Regions from separate parts of the Actinospica robiniae DSM 44927 genome, predicted to be linked through region 2. Evidence: riboswitches for the same ligand, from Rfam matches in the RefSeq annotation. Region 2 holds a riboswitch; each other region holds the start of a gene.

Region 1 (7,417 bases), 1.0 Mb from region 2:
CTACTTCCCGTTCGTGCAGCTGCTCGCGGACCTGACCGCGGCCTTCGCGATCGCCTACGGCGCGCACCTGATCCACACCGGCGTGCTCTCCGCGGGCGCGCTGATCGCCTACCTGCTCTACGTCGACATGTTCTTCGCGCCGGTGCAGAGCCTGTCCCAGGTCTTCGACAGCTACCAGCAGGCCGCCGTCGGCCTGCGCCGCATCAGGGAACTGCTTCACACCCGGACCAACACCCCGGTGGCCGAGAGGCCCAAGCAGGTCAGCGGCCTGACCGGGCTGATCGAGTTCAAGGACCTGCGCTTCGGCTACACCGCCGACGCGAAGCCGGCCCTCGGCGGCGCCGACGGCGCGGGCGTCAACGTGGTGATCGACCCGGGCACGACCGTCGCCCTGGTCGGGGAGACCGGCGCGGGCAAGTCCACGCTGGTGAAGATGGTGGCCCGGTTCTACGACCCGACCGCCGGCGCGGTGCTGGTGGACGGGGTGGACCTGCGCGGGTACGACCTGAGCGGCTACCGCAACCGGCTGGGCGTGGTGCCGCAGGAGGCGTACCTGTTCCCGGGCACGGTGGCCGAGGCCATCGCGTACGGCCGGCCGGAGGCCTCGGACGCCGAGATCGAGGCGGCCGCCCGCGCCGTCGGCGCGCACGAGATGGTGGCCCGGCTCTCCGACGGCTACCTGCACCAGGTCGGTGAGCGCGGCCGCAGCCTGTCGGCCGGCCAGCGCCAGCTGCTCGCGCTGGCCCGGGCCTACCTGGTGGACCCGGACATCCTGCTGCTGGACGAGGCCACCGCGTCGCTCGACCTGGCCAGCGAGGCCGCGGTCACCCGCGCCATGGACGAGGTCTCCCGCTCCCGCACCACCCTGGTCGTCGCGCACCGCCTGACCACGGCGGCCCGGGCCGACCGGATCCTGGTGCTGGAGGGCGGCCAGGTGGTCGAGGACGGCACCCACGACGGCCTGCTCGCCGCCGACGGCGCCTACGCCCGGCTGTGGAACTCCTTCATGCACGCCTCGACGGACCAGGAGACGGTCCAGGCGGAGGTCTGACGCGCCTGACGCGCGAAAAGCGTGCTTCCGCCCGGCGGAAGCACGCTTTTCGCGTATCCGGATGCGCCGAAGTGAAGGCGGCCGAAGGCAAGAAGAACGCCCGGGTCGTTCTCGGTGGGTGCGGGCCCGTCGCGCGGAGGGGGGAGAGTCGCGGCGGACCTGCGAGAACGACCCGGGCGTCGGTGGGCAGCGTCCTCGCAAGGGGGAGGGGGGAGAGAACGCCGCCAGGTCGGGTTGCCTGTTTCGCCGGCGCCGCTTGCCGTACAGGCGAGCGACACCGTAGCGCCGCTATCGGCGCTTGCCTAGGGGTTGGCTAAGGACGGCCGTAGCCGGCGACCGGACCGACGTTGTCGATCTGGCCGTACTGCACCACCGTGCCGGTGTGCGGGGCGTGTATGACCATGTCGTTGCCCACGTAGATGGCCACGTGCGTGATGCCCTCGCCGTAGTTGTAGAAGACGAGGTCGCCGGGCTCGAGGCTGGAGCGGGAGACGTGCTGTATGCCGTCGTACTGCTGGGCCGCGGTGCGCGGCAGCGAGACTCCGGCCGCCTTCCAGGACTCCAGCGTCAGCCCGGAGCAGTCGAAGGTGGTGGGGCCGGTGGCCGCGTACACGTATTCGTCGCCGAGCTTGGACTTCGCGTAGGCGACCGCGGCGGCGGCGCGCGCGTCCGGGGCGACGTCGGTGATGACGACGTTGGTCGCGCCCGAGTTGGCCCGGTTGATCGCCTGCTGCTGGGAGGCGTTGAGGCTGTTGTAGAGCGACTTCGCCGACGCGGCGTCCTGCAGGGCCTTGGTCTTGGCGGCCGCGCGCTGGGTGACCAGCTGCTGCTGCTGGGCCAGGGCGCTCTGCGCGAGCTTGGTGTCCGCCGCGATCTGGGACTTGGCCGCGGCCAGCTCCTTGAGCTGCTGGGCCTCCTGCGCGGTGATCTGGTTGCCGGCCAGGGCGGCGTTGAGGTAGCTGTCCGGGCTGTCGTCGAGCACGGCCTTGAGCGAGTCGGACAAGCCGGAGTCGCGGTACTGCTGCGCGGCCTGGCGTCCCATCGCGGCCTCGAGCGTGGAGGCCTTCTGGTCGTCCGTGGAGATCTCGCTCTGCAGCGCGTTGATCTTCTGCTGCAGCTGGGCGACCTGGCCGGTGGCGGCGTTGTACTGCTCGGTGGCCGCTTCGGCGTCGGCGTTCTTCTTGTGGTAGTCGGCCAGCGCCTGCTGAGTGGTCTCGGCGTGCGCGCTGCCCTGCATCAGCAGAACGGATCCGGCGGCGACGCCGGCGATGGCGACGGCCGAGGTGGTCCGGCGTACCGCGAGCTTGGGAGCACGGTGAGACGACGGCATGCGTGTCCTCTTCCCTGGGCGCCTGCCGAGTTAGCTGACGGGTTCGGACGGGAAAGTTCGCCCTACGCCTTGCCCTGGCCGGCGAGCCGGTGAGGGCTCTTCGGATCAGGCGCGGCGATTCACCCCGATGGGACGGTTGGGTCCCCGGCTCCGAGCGGCGCCCCGGGCCGCTCGGCCGATCGCTCGGCCGGGGTTCGGGTCGTCGCCGATGGATTCGGCGCGGATGTCCGCCGGGTGTCTGGCGACTCCGCGTGGGGCGGACATCTGGTGTGGGACTCTAGCGATTCCGGCCGGGCGCCACGCTTTTTCTCATCGGCTCTTTAACTTCCTTTTGCCGCGCGGGCGCGCCAAACCGGGACATAACGGCAGAGTCGATCGACGGTGAATCGTCGGGTTCTGGCGTCGATAGTCCGGTTTGCCCGGGCGGCAATCGCGGAAAAACGGACAAGTGTCGCAGGATCCTGCCGTCGAGGCGGCCGGAGAAGATTTTATCGACGTATTGTCGGCAAACCTGAGGGCTCCGATCATGCCGGAGAACCCCGGCGGCGGCCACCGCTGTCGGTGGACGGGCCTACACTCTTAGAGCGATGAGCGGCTACGAGATCCCCCTGTTCGATCTGCCCAAGCCCCCCGCCCCGGTGCGGCGGCGGGTCGAGTCGGTGCTGCCCGGCCTCAGCCGCCTCCACCAGGACCGGGAGCCGTCCGGCCGGGACGAGCCGGGCGAAGCGCCCGCGCCCGAGCGCCCGGCCGCCCCGCCGCCCGCCGCCGCGCCGGCCCCGAACCGCCCGTCCGGCGGGCGCGATCCGCAGGAGCTGCTCGAGGGCCTCAACCCGTCCCAGCGCGAGGCGGTCGAGCACGCGGGAAGCCCGCTGCTGATCGTGGCCGGCGCCGGTTCGGGCAAGACCCGGGTGCTCACCCACCGCATCGCCTACCTGCTCGGCGAGCGCGGCGTGCACCCCGGCGAGGTCCTGGCCATCACCTTCACCAACAAGGCCGCCGCGGAGATGCGCGAGCGGGTCGAGGCGCTGATCGGCCCGCGCGCCCGGATGATGTGGGTCTCCACCTTCCACTCGGCCTGCGTGCGCATCCTGCGCCGCGAGCACGAGCACCTGGGCCTGCCCTCGTCCTTCACCATCTACGACGCGGACGACTCGCGCCGGCTGATGGCCCAGGTGGCCCGGGACCTCGACCTCGACGTCAAGCGGCACCCGCCGCGCGGCCTGCTCGCCGCGGTCTCCGCGCTCAAGAACGAGCTGATCGACCACGAGTCGGCCCGCGACGGAGCCGAGTCGGAGCGCGAGGCGCTGATCGCCGAGGTGTACGGCAGCTACCAGAACCGGCTGATCGCCTCGCGCGCGCTGGACTTCGACGACCTGATCATGACCACGGTCAACCTGTTCCAGGCCTTCCCGGCGGTGGCCGAGAGCTACCGGCGCCGGTTCCGGCACGTGCTCGTGGACGAGTATCAGGACACCAACCACGCGCAGTACGTGCTGGTGCGCGAGCTCGTCGGCAGGTCCAAGGCCGCGCCCGGCCGCCGGGAGGCGGCCGAGGGCGAGGCCGTGCCGCCGGCCGAGCTGTGCGTGGTGGGTGACGCGGACCAGTCGATCTACGCCTTCCGCGGCGCCACCATCCGCAACATCCTCGAGTTCGAGGCGGACTACCCGGACGCCAAGACCATCCTGCTCGAGCAGAACTACCGCTCCACCCAGACCATCCTGTCCGCCGCGAACGCGGTGATCGAGCGCAACCGGGGCCGCAAGCCGAAGAACCTGTGGACCGACTCGGGCCAGGGCGAGTCGATCGTCGGCTACGTCGCCGACAGCGAGCACGACGAGGCCGCGTTCGTGGCCAACGAGGTGGACCGGCTCACCGACGAGAGCCTGGCCAAGCCGGGCGACGTGGCCGTGTTCTACCGCACCAACGCGCAGTCGCGTGCGTTCGAGGAGTGCTTCATCCGGGTCGGCCTGCCCTACCGCGTGGTCGGCGGCGTGCGCTTCTACGAGCGCAAGGAGGTCAAGGACGTCCTGGCCTACCTCAGGGCCCTGGTGAACCCGGACGACTCGGTCTCGCTCAAGCGCGTGATCAACGTGCCCAAGCGCGGCATCGGCGACCGGGCCGAGGCGATGCTGGACGCGCTGGCCACCCGCGAGCGCATCTCCTTCGGTGCGGCCGTGGACCGCGCGGCCGAGGCGTACGGCCTCGCCGCCCGCTCGCTCAAGGCGGTGCAGGGCTTCGCCGCGCTGATGGCCGACCTGCGCGAGAAGGTGGCCGAGGGAGTCGGGCCGTCCGAGGTGCTCGAGGCGATCCTGGAGCGCACCGGATACCTCTCCGAGCTGCAGGAGTCCACCGACCCGCAGGACGAGAGCCGGGCCGAGAACCTGCAGGAGCTGGTCGCGGTCGCGCACGAGTACGAGGGCACCGAAGGCTCCGAGGGCGTCACCGGCTTCCTCGAGCGGGTGGCCCTGGTCGCCGACGCGGACCAGCTGCCCGACGGCGGCGAGGGCATGATCACCCTGATGACACTGCACACGGCCAAGGGCCTGGAGTTCCCGGTGGTCTTCCTCACCGGCCTCGAGGAGGGCGTCTTCCCGCACACCCGGGCGCTGGGCAACGTGCAGGAGCTGGAGGAGGAGCGGCGGCTGGCCTACGTCGGCATCACCCGCGCCCGCCAGCGGCTGTACTTCTCCCGCGCGGTGCTGCGCTCGGCCTGGGGTGCCCCGTCGTACAACCCGCAGTCGCGCTTCGTCGAGGAGGTGCCCGCGGAGCTGATCAACTGGGAGCGCGAGGCCCCGGCCCCGTCCTCGACCGCCTTCGGCACCCAGACCCCGGCGCTGACCGCGTCCGCGGCCAAGTTCCGCAGGCCCGGCTTCAAGTCCCTCGGCGCGGGCGGGCGCGAGCCCATCTCGGTCGCCGCCGGCGACCGCGTCGTGCACGACACCTACGGCCTCGGCACCGTGGTCGCGGTCGAGGGCCGCACCGGCGAGCACGCCACCGTCGACTTCGGCTCCGAGGGCGTCCGGAAGCTGGTGCTGGCCTTCGCGCCGCTGACGAAGCTGTAGCAGCGCGGAGGCGGGCCGCCGCCCGGTGCTGCGGCCGCTACTCGATGCCCAGGTAGCGCAGCACGGCCAGGACCCGGCGATGGTCCGTGCCGGAGACCGGCAACTCGAGCTTGCTGAAGATGCTGGCCACGTGCTTCTCCACCGCGCGCTCGGAGACGAACAGCGCGGCCGCGATGGCCGCGTTCGAGCGGCCCTCGGCCATCAGCCCGAGCACCTCCCGCTCGCGCGGAGTGAGCGCGTCGACGGTGCGCCGGCGCTGGCTCGCGCCGAACAGCTGGGTGACCACCTCCGGGTCCAGCGCGGTGCCGCCGGCCGCCACCCGCTCGAGCGCGTCCATGAAGTCCTTGGTGTCCATCACCCGCTCCTTGAGCAGATAGCCGACGCCGGCCGAATTCCCGGCCAGCAGACGACTCGCGTACTGGGTCTCGACGTACTGCGAGAAGATCAGGATCCGCAGTCCCGGATGCGCGGCCCGCAGTTCGATCGCCGCGCGCAGACCCTCGTCGGTGTGCGTGGGCGGCATCCGGATGTCGGAGACCACCACGTCCGGCTCGTGCTCGACCACGGCGTCGCGCAACGCCCCGGCGTCGGGCACCGCCGCGACCACCTCGTGCCCCTCGTCCTCGAGCAGGCCGACGAGCCCGGCCCGCAGGATCGGCGAGTCCTCCGCCACCACGATCCGCATGATTCTCAGCGCCTCATCTCCGGTACCGCGTCCGACACGTCTTGCGCCGGCAGCTCCACCATGACCGTGGTCGGACCGCCCAGGGGGCTGGTGACCGACACGTGTCCGTCCAGTCCGCGCACCCGCTCGCTCAAGCCGCGCAGACCCGAGCCCTCGCCCTGCGCGTTCGCCCCGCCGCGGCCGTCGTCGGTGACGACGAGGCGGGCCGAGCCGTGCGAGTCGCCGAACACGCTGATCGCCACCGAGTTCGCGCCGCTGTGCTTGCCGGCGTTGGTCAGCAACTCGGCGGCGGCGAAGTAGAGCATCGTCTCGGCGGCTGAGGAAAGCCGGACCGGCAGGGCCGTGCGGACCGTCGTCGGTATCGGGGTGAGCGCGGCGAGCGTGGTCAGCGCCGGCTCGAGCCCCGAGTCGAGTGCGGGCGGGTGGATGCCGCGGACCAGGTCGCGCAGGTCCCCGATGACCTGCTTCGTCTCGGCCCGCGACTCGCGCAGCAGCTCGAGGCCGGCCTCGGTCCGGCCCTTCTCCAACAGCCGCTCCGCCCGGCCCAGCCGGATGCCGAGCGCCACCAGCCTGGCCTGGGCGCCGTCGTGCAGGTCGCGCTCGATCCGGCGCAGCGTCGCCGACGCCTCGTTGATCGCGTGCGACCGGGTCTGCTCCAGCTCCCTGATCCGCAGCGAGTCCTCGGTGGGGCCGAGCAGCCGCCGCATCAGCAGGACGTCGAGCTGCAGGAGCAGCTCGGTCAGGCTCGGCGCGGCCCAGAACAGCACAGCCGCGAAGATCATGAACTTGACCTGCGACGCGTGCTGACCCCCGGGTTGGAAATAGCCGCTGACGGTCATCGGCAGCAGCAGCCGGAAGCCGACTCCGAACAGGAACTCCAGGATCAGCAACAGCGGCTTGAGGGCCATGTGCGCGATCGACCGCCAGGCGATCGGTTCGGCGAAGTGGCGCACGATGAAGCCGAGGAAGCCCGGCCGGCGCGGCGCCCGGACCGGGGCCGCGATGTTCGCGTCGAGCAGTCCGTTGGCCGTCGCCCGGAAGCCGCCACCGCTCAACCGGGCGAAGCCGAGGACCGGCGGGAGCAGCACCAGGGCCGGGATTCCGGCGCCGGCCAGCGAGAGCGCGATGGCCACGGCGACCACCACGATCGAGCCCGCGGTCAGGAACGGCTGGCAGAAGCAGTACACGAACGCCCGTCCGGACCGCGCGGTGAACGGTGCGCGCAGCATGCGCCAGACGGATTTCACTGCTGGATTCTCGCGCATCCGCATGTCAGACGTCACGTCGCT
Region 2 (7,417 bases):
CCAGTCGATGTAGACGAGCAGGTTGTCCTCGGTGATGACCTCCTGCGGCGGGAACGGCATCACCTGCTCGCGCAGGTCGACCGTGGCCCGCACCCGGTCCGCCCCCGGCACCAGGAAGCGCAGCCCGGGCTCCAGGGTCCGCTTGTACCGGCCGAACCGCTCGATCACCGCGGCGGTCGCCTGCGGCACCACGCGGATGGCGCGGTAGACGTAGAAGACCACGGCGGCCACGACCACGACCACGAAGACGACGGCTTCGAATGTGCTCATCAGCGCCTCGTTCCTCCCCACTGAAGCGTGCCGCCGCACGGTGCGGATACGGGCACGATTACACCACCACCGCGGTGGCGCCGTCGATCGCCGCGACGTGCACGGCTTCTCCGGCCTCGAACACGCCCTCCGAGTCCAGCGTGCGGGCGCTCCAGATCTGCCCGTCCAGCCGTATCCGGCCGCGGTGGGCGTCCACCCGCTCGGTCACCAGCGCCTCTTGGCCGACCAGCGCGGCCGCGCCGGTGCGCAGGCCGGGACCGGCCTGCCGGCGCACGGCGACGGGCCGGAGGAAGGCGAGCAGGCCGATGGTGACCACGGCGAAGGCGGGCAGCTGCCCGTACCAGGGCACGCCGAAGGCGGCCAGGACCGCGGCGACCACCGCGCCGCCGAACGGCATCAGGAAGACGAGCGCGTTGGTCGCGGCCTCGCCGAGCAGCAGCAGGACGGCGGCCAGCAGCCACCATTCCCAGCTGTGCAGCGTGGCCACCGACCCCATGCCGCCATGGTAGCCGGTGGTTGACGCCCCGTCAGCAGCCTTCGGGCATCCCGCCCCGGCCCGCCACCGGCCGGGCGGCCGGAGTCATGTCAAGGTGCGCATCCGCGCGGCGGCTCACAGCCCGCGGGCGTAGTAGCGGCCTTCGTACGTCTGCACGTGCAGCGGGATGCCGTAGGTGGCGCTGAGGTTCTCCGAGGTCAGGGTGAGCTCGGAGGGCCCGGAGGCGACGATCGAACCGCCGCGCAGCAGCATCGCGTGGGTGAAGCCCGGCGGGATCTCCTCCACGTGGTGGGTCACCAGCACGGTCACCGGCGAGGCCGGATCGGCCGCGTGGTTGGCCAGCCGGCGCACCAGGTCCTCGCGGCCGCCGAGGTCGAGGCCGGAGGCCGGCTCGTCGAGCAGCAGCAGCTCCGGGTCGGTCATCAGGGCCCTGGCGACCAGGGCGCGCTTGCGCTCGCCGCTGGAGAGGGTGCCGAAGGTGCGCTCGGCGAAGCCCTCGAGGCCCCACCAGGAGAGCAGGTCCTCGGCCCGGCCGGTGTCGGCGTCCTCGTAGTCCTCGCGGAAGCGCGCCATCTTGCCGTACGCGGCGGTGAGCACCACGTCGCGCACCTTCTCCCGGCCGGGGATGCGCCCGTCCAGCGAGGCCGAGCTCAGGCCGATCCGGGTGCGCAGCTCGAACACGTCGATCTTGCCGAGTGCGCCGCCGAGCACGGTCGCGCTGCCCGCGGTCGGATGCATCTGCGCCGCGATGATCTGCAGCAGGGTCGTCTTGCCGGCGCCGTTGGGTCCGAGTAGGACCCACCGTTCCCCGTCGGCGATTCGCCAATCGATCCCGGCGAGCAGCTTCTTGCCGTCCCGCACCACCGTCACGTCGACCAGATCAAGCACGTCCGTCATGTGGCCAAACTTACCTGGCCGCGGCCCCGCTTCGGTACCTTGGCCCGGTGGAACAAGAGGTGACGCGCCACGGGCGCACGCTGCGGGTCCTGGTGTTCGGCGCGGATCGGCCCGGAGTGACCGCGTCGTTGTTCGCTGTGATCGAGGAGCACGGATCGGGCGGAAGCGACATAGAGGTCAGCGACGTGGAGCAGATCGTGCTGCGCGGCCGGCTGGTCCTGGGCGTGTTGCTCACCGCCCCGCCGGCCTGGGACGACACCGAGCTGCGGATTGCGCTGCACCGCTGGGGGGCGGAGTGGAAGCTGGGCGTGGAGGTCAAGGAGGGGGTCGGGGACAACCAGCCGCGCGGGGTCGGGCGCAGCCGGGTGACCGTGCTCGGTTCCCCGCTCAGCCCGTCCGCGATGGGCCGGATGGCCCGGGCGCTGGCGGACGCGGGCGGCAACATCGACCGGATCGTGCGGCTGGCGAAGTACCCGGTGACCGCGATCGAGCTGGACGTGTCCGGGGTGGACCCGCTGGAGCTGCGGCGCCGGCTGGCCCCGGAGGCCGCGGCCTGCGGCGCGGACGTCGCGGTGCAGCGCGCCGGGCTCGCCCGCCGGGCCAAGCACCTGGTGGTGATGGACGTGGACTCCACGCTGATCCAGGACGAGGTGATCGAGCTGCTCGCCGAGCACGCCGGCTGCCTCGACGAGGTGGCCCGGGTGACGGCCGAGGCGATGCGCGGGGAGATGGACTTCGCCGCCTCGCTGCGGGCGAGGGTGGCGCTGCTCGAGGGGCTGCCCGAGGAGGTCTTCGCCAAGGTGCGCGGGCAGGTGCGCTACACCCCCGGCGCCCGCACCCTGGTGCGCACGCTCAAGCGGCTCGGCTACCAGGTCGCGATCGTCTCCGGCGGCTTCACCCAGATCACCGACCTGCTCGCGGCCGATCTCGAGCTGGACTACGCGGCCGCGAACACGCTCGAGGTGGTGGACGGCCGGCTGACCGGCAAGGTGGTGGGCCCGATCGTGGACCGGCCCGGCAAGGCCGCCGCGCTGCGCCGGTTCGCCTCGGCGGCCGGCGTGCCGCTGAGCGAGACGGTCGCCATCGGCGACGGGGCGAACGACCTGGACATGCTGGCCGCGGCCGGACTCGGGGTGGCGTTCAACGCCAAGCCGGTGGTGCGCGAGCAGGCGGACACGGCGGTGAACGTGCCGTTCCTGGACACGATCCTGTTCCTGCTGGGCATTCCCGGCGAGGAGATCGCGGAGCTGACGGAGGCCGGCCAGGTCAAGGCGCCGCAGTAGGCCGATCCGGGCCGGCGGGGCATCGGGCCGGCGGCCGGCCCGGCGGCGCGGTCAGCCGTGGTGCGAGGCCCAGATCGCCAGGAGCGTCAGCGCGCCGAACATGACCAGCATGGCCACGCTGACGTAGAGCGCCTGCTTGTGGCCGGCGGCACGGGTGGTCTCGCGCCACTCGCGCGGCGGCCACTCCTCGACGGGTTCCTCGGCGCCGGCCGCGTTCTGTTCCTGCACGTCCATGCCGCCATCCTGCCACCGGTTCCCGGCCGGGGCGTGGCCGGGGTGGCCGACGGCGCGGCGCGGGCGCGCCACGGCGCGCCGGCGGCGTATCAGGACTCTCGTTCGGCCAGGTGCTCGAGCACCGGCAGCGCCCGGCGCAGCACGTCCAGCTCGACCGGGCCGAGCTGGGCGATGCCCGCGGCCAGCACGGCCGAGCGCTCGGTGCGCAGCGCCTCGAGGAAGCCGCGGCCCTGGTCGGTGATGCTCAGCAGGTAGGAGCGCCCGTCCTGCGGGTCCCCGGCCCGGTGCAGCAGCCCGGCCTCGACCAGCCCGGCCACGGTGCGGGTCATCGAGGGCGCGGCCACCCGCTCCCGGGCGGCGAGCTCGCCGAGCCGGATCGGCCCGAGCTTCTCCACCGCGACCAGCGCCGAGGTCTGGGAGAACGTCAGATCTCCGGCGGTGTGCTGGACCATGCGCCGGTGCAGCCGGCCGATGGCCACGCGCAGCCGGGCGATCTCCTGGGGGTCGGCCTGGCTCTGGCCGCGGTCCGGGGCTCCGGTCGGTTCGGCGTTCACGACACCCAGGTTAACGGGCGGTGGCGCACGGCCGCGGCCCGACCTGCCGCCGGATCGCGCGCCGGTAAGGCGTATCTCACGCCGAGTCAAAGCAGTGGCAAGGCTGAGACGAAACGGTGACATGGGGCCGTTCGATCTGTTAGGTTCTGGGGCCAACACATCCGGCGGATGTCGCGACCGTGCGACACCGGATGTGACCGCCGAGTCCACGCGAGTGGAGCCGGGGACCCACTTCGGTGCTCCCCGCCGCGGGGTGAATCGCTCCGGAACCGGAGCGTAGGGCGTCTCTTTCCGCCCGAACCCGTCAGCTAACCCGGTAGGCGGACGAGGGAGAGGGCCGTAAGCGGACCGTGGGCAGTCACAGCAAGTCGAAGCACGGGAGTCAGAGTCCGATCACTCGCTCCGACCCGAACGGGTCGTGGATGCGCAAGTACCCGGCGATCACGGTCGCGGCCCTGGCGGGCACGGTGGTCGGCGGACCGGGCGGCGTGGCGGCGGCGATGGCGCTGGGCGAGGCGTCCCCGGCGACCACTCCCAATCCGGCCATGGCGGACCTGGTGCCGGCCCAGCAGGCGAGCAGCGCGCCGACCGCGGTCGCCTCGCCCAGCGTCAGCGCGTCCAGCGTGAAGACCTCGGCCAGCGCGAGCGCCTCCGCTTCGGCCAGCGCGACGCCGACCCACACCAAGACCAGCCCGTACGCCTCAGTGTCCTGGGGCACCCTGGAGCCGGTGGCCTTCTACGGAACGCAGAACACGTTCACCCCGAGCGCGGACCAGTGGGAGAACGCGAAGACGATAGTCGCGACGGTGGAAAAGCGCGGGATGCACGCGTACGCCGCCGTGGTGGCCGTGGCCACCGCGATCCAGGAGTCGCGGCTGATCAACCTGACCACCGCCACCAACGCGGACTCGCTCGGCCTCTTCCAGCAGCGTCCCTCGCAGGGCTGGGGCACCACCTCCCAGCTGACCACCCCGACGTACGCGGCCAACGCCTTCCTCGCCGCGCTCGACAAGGACGCGCCGGACTACATGAGCATCTACCTGTGGGAGGCGGCCCAGGACGTGCAGCGCTCCGGGTATCCGACCGCCTACGCACAGTGGCAGTCGCAGGCCACGACCATGGTCTACGACATCATGAACGGCAAGGCCCCGGCCTGACCGACGGCCCGGATTCGCCCGTCGGCACTCGGTTTTCTCGGCAGAGCGTGACTCTTCAGTCACGCTCTGCCGTATTTTGGGCGATTTGTGACAACTGCCGGAAACGCCGCTATGGTCGATGTTGTACATCCGGCCGACGCCGTGGAATCCGAACCGCGCACCGGACGTACCCGCCGAGTCCGACAGGGCGGAGCAGCGGTCACCGAACCGCCGCATCCGTTCCCGGAGCCGGGGACCCAATCTCCGTGGCGCACCGTGCGCCCGGTCCCCCGGGGTGAATCGGCCCTCACATCAGACGAAACTCACGGACGGCGACCCTAGCCGTGCGCTGAGTGACGCCTCGATCGGGGCCGTAGGGCGCAAACTCACCTTCCGCCCGAACCCGTCAGCTAACCCGGTAGGCGGCCGAAGGAGAGGCTTCGTTCATCGTGTCTTCGAACACCCCCCGTGCGTTCACGCGCGACCTGATCTCCCGTATCCCCTTCCGTACCGCCTACCAGAGCGGCAGCTCCGCCCTGGCCAAGGGCTACCAGTCCGGTAGCGCCGCGGTCGCCAAGGGCTACCAGTCCGGTAGTGCCGCGGCCACTAAGGGCTACCAGTCCGGTAGCGCCATGGTCGAGAAGCACAAGCCCGCCGCGACCAAGCGCTTCCCCGCCGCGGCCCTGGCCGTCGCCGCCGTCGGCGTCGCGATCGTGCCGCTGGCCACCTCCGGCGCGGGCGACGCGCAGGCCGCCGCCGCGACCAGCCCGGCCGCCGTGACCTCCACCGTCCAGCCCGGCGCGACCGCCTCGAAGGCGGCCCAGGCTCCGGCGCAGGCCCCGGCGCAGACCGAGACGCAGAGCAGCACGCGGTCCTCGACCGAGTCGACCAAGACGACGCCGTCGAACCCCTACGCGAGCGTCTCGATGGGGGACATATCCCCGACGTCGGAGCAGGGCTCCCAGAGCCACATCAGCCTGACCTCCGCGCAGTGGGAGAACGCCACCACGATCGTGCACGCGGCCGAGAACATGAACCTCTCGCCGTACGCGTCGACCATCGCCGTGGCCACCGCCATGCAGGAGTCGAAGCTGCACAACCTGAACGTAGCGGTCGACCACGACTCGCTGGGCCTGTTCCAGCAGCGTCCGTCCACCGGCTGGGGCTCGCCGTCCGAGCTGACCACGCCGACGTACGCGGCCAAGGCGTTCCTCAAGAGCCTGCCGTCGAACTACCAGGACATGTCGCTGCACACCGCCGCTCAGGACGTCCAGCGCTCCTTCAACGGCTCGCTGTACTCGCAGTGGCAGGACCAGGCCAAGCACATCGTGTACACGATCATGCACTCTTCGTGATCAGTTGACGATTGCTTCCGAGCCGCACAGCGCCGTGCGCGCAGCCTCCCCGGGTCCGTCCGACGTCGGACGGACCCGGGGAGGCCTTTTTCGTGCGCCGGGCAGCCCGGCGCGGGCTCAGCCGAAGCGGCCGTGGATGTAGTCGGCGGTGCGCGGGTCGGCCGGGTCGCCGAAGATCCGCTCGGTCGGGCCGGCCTCGACCACGCGGCCGGGCTGGTCCTCCCCGGCCAGGAAGAACGCGCAGTTGCGGCTGACCCGGGCCGCCTGCTGCATGTTGTGCGTCACGATGACGATGGTGACCTGGCCGTCGAGCTCGGCGATCGTCTCCTCGATCCGCCTGGTCGAGGTCGGGTCCAGCGCCGAGCACGGCTCGTCCATCAACAGCACGTCCGGGGCCACGGCGAGGGACCGGGCGATGCACAGCCGCTGCTGCTGACCGCCGGACAGGGCGCCTCCCGGGGTGCGCAGGCGCCGCTGCACCTCGTTCCACAGCCCGGCCCGCCGCAGCGCGTCCTCGACCACCGCGTCCCGGTCCCCGACCTTGATCCCGGCCAGCTTGAGGCCGCTGGCCACGTTCTCGTAGATCGTCATGGCCGGGAACGGGTTGGGCTTCTGGAACACCATTCCAATGCGTTTGCGCACGTCGGCGGGCCGGGCAGCCCGGTCGTAGACGTCCTCGCCGCCGAGAAGGACCTCCCCGGCCAGCGCGGCGCCGCGCACCATCTCGTGCATCCGGTTGAGAACCCGCAGGTAGGTGGACTTTCCGCAGCCCGAGGGGCCGATCAGCGCGGTGACCCGGCCGGGTTCCATGCTCAGCGACACCCGCTCGAGCACCTTGTGGTCGCCGAACCAGGCCGAGACCGCGCGGGTCTCGAGTCCGGCCGGGGCCGGGCCCTCGGCGAAGGCCGGTGCGGGCGCGGGGGCCGGCAGCGCCGTCTCATTCAGAGTGCTCATTCTCCCCATTCCTCAGTAGAGGTTCGGCAACAGCAGCGAGAGGTTCTCGTACACGGCCCACGCCAGCGCGAACGCCGCCGGCGCCGCGCACAGCAGAGCGGGCCAGCGCGACCAGCGGCGGGCCGCGAAGACGCCGCCGAGCAGCACCAGGACCAGCGCTTGGGCCCAGAACACGGCCGGCACGACGGCGTCGGCGTCTCCGGCGAGCGCGTACTCCCGCGGCGCGGTCGCGGGCCGG
Region 3 (7,417 bases), 8.0 Mb from region 2:
ACCGAGCGGATCGTGCAGGGCCACCCGCTCGACACCGCCACCATGATCGGCGCCCAGGCGTCCAACGACCAGCTCGAGAAGATCCTGTCCTACCTGGACATCGGCCAGGCCGAGGGCGCGAAGGTGCTGCTCGGCGGCGAGCGGGTGGACCTCGGCGGCGAGCTGAGCGGCGGCTACTACGTGCAGCCGACCATCTTCGAGGGCGCCAACCACATGCGCATCTTCCAGGAGGAGATCTTCGGCCCGGTGGTCTCGGTGGCCGCCTTCTCCGACTTCGACGACGCGATCCGCATCGCCAACGACACGCTCTACGGCCTCGGCGCGGGCGTGTGGACCCGGGACTCCGCGCAGGCCTACCGGGCCGGCCGGGCGATCCAGGCCGGCCGGGTGTGGACCAACTGCTACCACCTCTACCCGGCGCACGCGGCGTTCGGCGGGTATAAGGGTTCGGGCATCGGCCGGGAGAACCACAAGATGATGCTCGACCACTATCAGCAGACGAAGAACCTGCTGGTCAGCTACAGCCCGAAGGCCATGGGCTTCTTCTAGGCCGACGACGGTTCGGCGACGGTGCGCAGCGGAAGGGGCGAAGCCATGACGATGCCGCAGGAGCGGTCCGTATCCCGGGTCGCGGTCACGGATGCGGCCGCCGCGCTGATGCGCAGCCTCTACCAGGCCAACGGCCCGCTGATGTTCCATCAGTCCGGCGGCTGCTGCGACGGCAGCTCACCGATGTGCTACCTGGAGGGCGAGTTCCGCACTGGCGGCTCGGACGTCCTGCTCGCCCGGATCGAGGTGCCCGGGGTGGGGGAGCCGGTGGCGTTCTGGATGGGCGCCGCCCAGTTCGAGCGCTGGCGCCACACCCACCTGACCGTGGACGTGGTGCCGGGCCGGGGCAGCGGCTTCTCGCTCGAGGCGCCCGAGGGCGTCAGGTTCCTGATCCGGTCGCGTCTGTTGACCGACGCCGAGGAGGCGGCACTGGCCGAGTGAGGGCGGACGCGGCGGGACGGCGCCGGCTCGGCGCGCCGGCCCGCCGCGGTCTCGCGGGCACAGTGAGCCGGTTACTCAGCCCACATAGGTGGCGAGCAGGGCCGACCACTCGGGCGTCACGCGGACCTGCGTCGCGCGTAGCCGGGGGTGGGCCAGCCAGTGCAGCCGAGGCAGGTCGACGGCCTCGCCGAACCGCGGCGGCCAGCTGGTGAGCGGGCTGAAGTCGTCCATCACGATCAGCCCGCCCGGCGCCAGCCACTGCGCCGGATCGATCGGCCCGTCGTCCGGTCCCTTGCCCTGGCCGCCGCCGTCGAGCACGAGCAGATCGAAGGGTCCGTACTTGCGCAGCCGGCTCACGTCGCCTTGGACGACCTCGACGTTGGGCCGGGCGTCGAAGAGCTCTGCGGCCAGTGCGGCGCGCTCCGGATCCCGTTCCACGCTGACCACCTGGGCATCCTGATGCGCTCCGGCGGAAAGCCAGGCCAGCCCGACCCCGCAGCCGGTGCCGGTCTCGCCGATCCGGCCGGCCCCGACGCCGCGGGCGAGCACCCGCAGCAGCTCGCCGTGCTCCGGCAGGCAGCTGTAGTCGAAGCCCTGCCCGCGGGCGAGGCGCACCGCCGCGGGCACCAGCCCGGGCAGGTCTTCGAGCCCTGAGTATGCCGCTGTTCCATCGACTGTCACAGAGTTCTACGATACACGGCGGAACCCCGCGCACCCGGGAAGGGATGCGCGGGGTTCGGTGTCGCGGACCGGCTGTGCGGGTGTCGGCTTAGTAGCCGGACCAGCAGGAGCCGCCGCAGCGCTCGGCCACCACGTTGTCCAGGCCGCCGTAGGTGTCCTGGGCGTAGATGACCGCCGCGATGATGTTGTCGACCGGGTTCCAGATGTCGTCGTAGCCGGAGAGCGCGTAGGCGTCGAAGGTCGGCTGGATGACCTGCATGAGGCCGATCGACGGGGTGCCGGCGGCGGCGTTGGAGTCCCAGTCGTTCTCCGCGTTCGGGTTGCCGGAGGACTCGTTCATCGCGGTCTGGTAGATCGCGTTGTAGGTCACCGAGTAGCCGTGCGCGCTCAGGATCGAGATCGCCTGGTTGATCCAGCCGTCGAGGTCGTCGGCGTAGCCGGAGGACGAGGACGAGCTGCTGCTCGACGAGGAGCTCGAGCTCGCGGAAGAGCTGCTCGAGGAGCTGGAGGAGGAGCTCGAGGACGAGGAGGCGGACGCCTTCGAGCCGCTGGGCAGCGCGATCTTCCAGCCGATCTCGATCAGGTCGGGGTCGGTCAGCTTGCCGCCGTCGGACTGGGCCTTGCCCTTGTTGAGCTTGTAGATCTGCGGGTAGTCGTAGCCGTCGCCGAGGGCGGCCTTGGCTATACCGAAGAGCGTGTCGCCCGCGACGACGGTGTGGACCTGCTGCTTCGTGGAGCTGCTGGACTTGGAGCCGGTGCTGTCCGAGACGGCGACCGCGTGCACGGTGACCGAGTGCGCGGTCGTGGCCTGCGGAACCGTGGCGGTGGCCGGAGCGGCGGTCGCCGCCGAGGCGATGCCGGGCAGCGCCGCCGTCCCGAACGTGGCCGCGCAGAGAGTGAGGGCGCGGGCACGATTCCGGACGAAGGAGAGCCTGGGCTTGCGGTGCGATGACATGCGTGCTCTTTCCTCTTCGCCCGCCTACCGGGTTAGCTGACGGGTTCGGGCGTAAGAGGTCGCCCTACCGCGCCGGCACGGCGCGGATTCACCCCAAGGGGATTGGGTCCCCGGCTCCGCGAGGGCACGTCAAGGCCGGTGCGGATTCGGCGGTTGCGCTGCCGGTCGAGTATTTACGCGACTTGACAGCAGCGACTGAATGGAACCTTAGAGGCAATGCGCTCCGATATGCGAGCCAGGGCAGTAACTGCTTAATAACGATGCGGTCTGTGAGGGGAAGAGATGGAAAGGGTGATGTGGCCGGTGTGGGTTCCGGTGTCCCTTATGGGGTTCCGCCTCATCGTCTGTTGGTAAGATACTGGTGAATAAGTCATGGTATTCACTGCTAAAACGGGCGAAACGGACATCGTTCGAGTCCCCTTCGGATTGTTCAGGATCTTTTTAAAGCGGCCCGCCCGCCCTTACTCCCGGAGCTCCGGTGTCGTATCGTCGATGGCGCAGTGGCTCGGCTGCAGTCGGTAGCGGCGGCGAGGAAGTTCTCATGTCCGACACTCAAGGTGACCGCCTCGCGACGGGCGGCTGGCACCGGCGGGCCGTCGAGGTCGGCGGCCTCACCTTCGATCTCGCCGAGCAGGGCCCGGCCGACGGTCGGCCGGTGCTGCTGCTGCACGGCTTCCCGCAGACGCACCGGGCCTACGACGCGTTGGCCGCCGTGCTCGCCGCGGACGGCGCGAACCTGCGCCTGATCGCCCTCGACCAGCGCGGCTACTCGCCGGGCGCGCGGCCCGCGGACCCCGGCGCCTATACACTGCCCGAACTGGCCGGAGACGCGGCCGGGATCCTCGAGGCGCTGCACCTGAGCGCGGTCGACGTCGTCGGCCACGACTGGGGCTCGCTGGTCGGCTGGTTCCTCGCCGCGCACTACCCCGACCGCGTGCGCACCTTCACCGCCGTCTCCGTGCCGCACCCGGCCGCCTTCGCCGCCGCGCTCGCCGCGAGCGCCCAGCAGCGCCGCATGTCGTCTTACGTCTCGCTCTTCCGCGACCCGGCGAAGGCGGCGCGCGTGCTCCTCGAGGACGACGCCCGCCGGCTGCGCGCGCTCTACCGTCCGCTCGACGACCGCGCCGCGGCGCCGCACCTCGCGGCGCTCAGCGACCCCGTGGCGCTGACCGCCGCGTTGAGCTGGTATCAGGCCACGAAGTTCGGCGAGGGCGCGCACACCCCGACCGTGGACGTCCCGGTCACCTACGTCTGGTCCACCGCCGACGCCGCGATCTCCCGGGACGCGGCCGAACGCTGCGTCGAGCACGTGGCCGGGCCGTACCGCTTCGTCGAGCTCGAGGGGATCAGCCACTGGATCCCGGACGAGGCCCCCGAGGCCCTGGCCGCCGCTCTGCCGTTCCCCGCCTGAGCCGGCCGCCGCCGTCGGCGCCTCGCCCCACCCGTAGCACGCGTGCCCCAGGCATCTTCCGTCGCCGCCACCTCCCGCACCGCCCCAGAATTCCCGGAACATCCATCTCGTCGCAGAGCATTGCGATCTGGTCGGCTTCGCCCCGATAGTGAATACGCAATCGCTCTCCCACAGCGAGAAAGGATGTCAGTATGGTGCTGCTCCATAAGCTCCACCCCATCGCGGCGATGGCCGCCGCGTCGGGGGCCGCCATGGCGCTGTCCCTGGTGGCCGGCTGCCCCAGCGCGGAGGCCGCCGCCGCCCCCGCCGACGGTTCCGCCGTATGCGCGGCGAGCTTCCCGATCGCCCTCAACGGCTTCGCCTTCACCCCCGCCACGGTCGTGCCCGGCGGCTCCGCCACCGCCGACCTGATCACCACGAACTGCAGCAACGCCGCCGTCGACACCACCGAGATGTGGTCCGGCCAGTGGCTCCCGCTCAGCTCCTCGGGCGCCCTGCCCACCGGCTGCCCCATCATCGACCCGCTGCTGCGCGCGGTCGACTACCGGGCCGGCCAAGAGGTGGCCGAGAACACCGTCTACACCGTACCGACCGGCTGCCACGCCGCGGAGCTGCAGGTCACCGTGCGCATCACCGGCTCGAACGGCGCGCTCGGCCTGACCGCGACCGCGGTGCTCGACATCGTCCAGATCACCCCGGGCAGCTGAGCGCCGCCGGTGATCCGCAACGCGCGAGCCTGAGCGAGTAGCGTGGAGCGGTATCCGCCCGGCCGGCCGGGCGGATACCCTCCGCCATCCGCCCGAGCAGCACCCGAGGAGGGCTCGCCGCCATGGCCGACCGCTCCACCGCGCCGTCTCTCATCGGCCCCGCCGACGTCGCGGCCGCCGCCGACCGCGTCTCCGGCCGCATCCGCCCGGTCACCCTCGCGCCCGCCGACCCCGGATCGTCCGGCACCGAGGGCGCGCACGTGACGTTCGCTCTCGAATACCTCCAGCACACCGGCAGCTTCAAAGCCCGCGGCGCCGCGAACCTGGCCGCCGCGCATCAGCAGGCCGGCACGCTGCCGGAAGTCGGCGTGGCCATCGCCTCGGGCGGGAACGCCGGCCTCGCGTGCGCCTGGGCCGCCCGGGCCACCGGCACCCGCGCCACCGTCTTCGTCCCGCTGAGCGCCCCGGCCGTCAAGGTGGAAAAGCTACGGGGTTACGGCGCCGATGTGCACCAGGTCGGATCAGAGTACGCCGACGCCCTCGCCGCCTCGCGCACCTTCGCGGCGGCGTCGGGCGCGCTGCTCTCCCACGCCTATGACAATCCCCTGATCGCGGCCGGAGCCGGCACGCTGGCCGCCGAGATCCTGGCCGCCTCGCCGCGGAAAGTGGACACCATCGTCGTCGCGGTCGGCGGGGGAGGGCTGTTCGCCGGTGTGGCCGCGGCCGTGTCCGGTACCGGGATCCGCACCGTCGCGGTCGAACCGGAGAACTGCCGCGCCCTCAACGCCGCCCTGGCCGCCGCGGGCCCCGTCGACGTAGCGGTGGAATCAGTGGCCGCAGACGCACTCGGTGCGCGCCGCACATCGCAGATGGCTTATGAACTCGCGCGCGGCGAGCACGTCAGCAGTGTCCTGGTACCCGACGCCGCGATCGTCGAGGCCCGCCGGCACCTGTGGGAGACCTACCGGATCACCGTCGAACCAGGCGGCGCCACCGCGTGGGCAGCGCTGCGATCGGGTTCATACAAGCCGGAAGAAGGCGAGCACGTCGTGGCAGTGCTCTGCGGAGCGAACACCGACCCGGCGGACCTGGTGAACCGATGAGCGAAGCGACGATCGAAGCCTGGATGGCGCTGACCGGCGCAGAGCACGCCCGGCCGGCCGGCGAAGACCTGCTCGCGCGCTATGCGGAACCGCATCGGCGCTACCACACGCTCAAACACCTGGACGAAGTGCTCGCGATCGTGGCGGAGCTTTCCGCGGAAGCGCAGGACGCCGACGCCGTGCGACTGGCCGCGTGGTTCCATGACGCGATCTACACGATCGGGTCATCCTCCGGGGTCTCGAACGAAGAAGCCAGCGCGCGCCTCGCGGAGCAAGTGCTCGGCGAGCTCGGTATACCCGCGGCGCGCACCGCGGAGACAGCGCGCCTCGTGCGTCTCACCCAGGCGCACAAGTCCGAGCCGGGTGACCGGAACGCCGCAGTGCTCTGCGACGCAGACCTGGCGATCCTCGGCGCCTCCCCGGAGCGTTACCGGCAGTACGCGCTAGAGGTGAGGCAGGAGTACGCCGAGATACCCGACGAGGCGTTCCGCCGCGGAAGGGCGGAGATCCTGCGGTCGCTGCTCGAAGAGCCCACGCTCTTCCGCACCGCCGCCGCTCGCGAGCGCTACGAGGAGCCCGCGAGGAAGAACCTCACTGCTGAAATCGATGCGCTTACGTCCTGAGCTCACTCGCCCGCGCGTGCCCCTGCTCGGCTTTGCCGGGAGGGGTCGTTCACGGGGCGAAGCCTGGCAGTCGCGTGCGCCGTGGTGCGGTACCTCAGACCCGCGTCGGTCAGCTGACCCTGGCAGCGCGCCGGCGCAGCAGGAACCAGGCGGCCCCGCCCGACGCCACCAGCCCGATGCCCTCGGCCAGCCCGCCCGGCGTGGTCAGCGAGGCGCCGTCGCCGGTCCCCGCGCCACCGATCGGGGTCAGCCCGGTGCTCGCGCCGTTCGCGACCACGAGCGTGCCGTAGAACGGCCCCTGCTTCCGGCCGCTGTTCGAGGTGCAGATGAGCGTCACCTGGTACGAGCCGGGCGCGATGTTCCTGGGCACCTGCCCGGTGCCGCCGATCATGCTCTTGAGCGGCCCGATCGTGATCGCCGGGATCCCCGGCACGCTCCCGGTCTGGAAGGTGACGGTGCCGGTCGAGGGGTAGTCGCAGTTGCCGCCGTCGAACACGGAGATGGTGCCGCCGGGGGCGACCGGGTTCGGCTGGATGATGATCGAGTTGTTCACTCCGCCGCCGCCTGAGGCGAGCGCGGGTCCCGCCGCGCAGAGGGTTGCCAGAACCGATCCGCCGAGCGCTATCGCCGTCCGCTTGCCGTTCATACCAGCCTTACCGCCTTAGTCCGTGAGTGGGCTGCGATCGTTGGTCGCGCGCGAAGGGCACGCACCCTCCACGCTGCGCCACCTGACGCGGCGGCACGAACCGGGATACGCCGTTGGACTGACCGTCAGCGGGCGGGCCGCCGCCCGTCCAGGCGGGCGGCGTATGGGCCGAACGAGTTACGCGCCCGCCGCGCTACCTCGCCTCGGAACTCGGCCGCCCCGAGAACTTCCGGACGTAGCGCTTCTGCCAAGGCGTCTCGACGGCATGAGCGTCGTAGTGCGCGCGCACGTAGGCGACCGC

What was found. A riboswitch is a leader RNA that binds a small molecule or an ion and turns the genes downstream of it on or off. The one in region 2 is predicted to bind cyclic di-AMP.
Region 1: another riboswitch for cyclic di-AMP. It lies ahead of ACTRO_RS29955 (C40 family peptidase); the one in region 2 lies ahead of ACTRO_RS34550 (hypothetical protein).
Region 3: another riboswitch for cyclic di-AMP. It lies ahead of ACTRO_RS00160 (transglycosylase SLT domain-containing protein); the one in region 2 lies ahead of ACTRO_RS34550 (hypothetical protein).

The regions. Positions count from the first base shown of each region.
Region 1 covers NZ_KI632511.1:6,975,317-6,982,733, forward strand. The annotation lists gene ACTRO_RS29950 (ABC transporter ATP-binding protein) at 1-1,051, shown strand, start outside; gene ACTRO_RS29955 (C40 family peptidase) at 1,365-2,381, opposite strand; cyclic di-AMP (ydaO/yuaA leader) riboswitch at 2,387-2,551, opposite strand; gene pcrA (DNA helicase PcrA) at 2,969-5,443, shown strand; gene ACTRO_RS29965 (LuxR C-terminal-related transcriptional regulator) at 5,481-6,128, opposite strand; gene ACTRO_RS29970 (sensor histidine kinase) at 6,134-7,375, opposite strand; gene ACTRO_RS29975 (ABC transporter permease) at 7,401-7,417, opposite strand, start outside.
Region 2 covers NZ_KI632511.1:7,987,104-7,994,520, reverse strand. The annotation lists gene ACTRO_RS34585 (SPFH domain-containing protein) at 1-270, opposite strand, end outside; gene ACTRO_RS34580 (NfeD family protein) at 329-766, opposite strand; gene ACTRO_RS34575 (ABC transporter ATP-binding protein) at 881-1,663, opposite strand; gene serB (phosphoserine phosphatase SerB) at 1,711-2,946, shown strand; gene ACTRO_RS34565 (hypothetical protein) at 2,998-3,180, opposite strand; gene ACTRO_RS34560 (MarR family winged helix-turn-helix transcriptional regulator) at 3,270-3,734, opposite strand; cyclic di-AMP (ydaO/yuaA leader) riboswitch at 3,923-4,072, shown strand; gene ACTRO_RS34555 (hypothetical protein) at 4,117-4,452, opposite strand; gene ACTRO_RS34550 (hypothetical protein) at 4,463-4,891, shown strand; cyclic di-AMP (ydaO/yuaA leader) riboswitch at 5,090-5,310, shown strand; gene ACTRO_RS44335 (hypothetical protein) at 5,320-6,225, shown strand; gene ACTRO_RS34540 (phosphate ABC transporter ATP-binding protein) at 6,343-7,179, opposite strand; gene ACTRO_RS34535 (class E sortase) at 7,192-7,417, opposite strand, start outside.
Region 3 covers NZ_KI632511.1:27,883-35,299, reverse strand. The annotation lists gene exaC (acetaldehyde dehydrogenase ExaC) at 1-549, shown strand, start outside; gene ACTRO_RS00170 (DUF779 domain-containing protein) at 595-990, shown strand; gene ACTRO_RS00165 (O-methyltransferase) at 1,066-1,671, opposite strand; gene ACTRO_RS00160 (transglycosylase SLT domain-containing protein) at 1,760-2,626, opposite strand; cyclic di-AMP (ydaO/yuaA leader) riboswitch at 2,632-2,788, opposite strand; gene ACTRO_RS00155 (alpha/beta fold hydrolase) at 3,168-4,037, shown strand; gene ACTRO_RS00150 (hypothetical protein) at 4,229-4,744, shown strand; gene ACTRO_RS00145 (serine/threonine dehydratase) at 4,867-5,847, shown strand; gene ACTRO_RS00140 (HD domain-containing protein) at 5,844-6,470, shown strand; gene ACTRO_RS00135 (hypothetical protein) at 6,580-7,116, opposite strand; gene ACTRO_RS00130 (protein-tyrosine phosphatase family protein) at 7,310-7,417, opposite strand, start outside.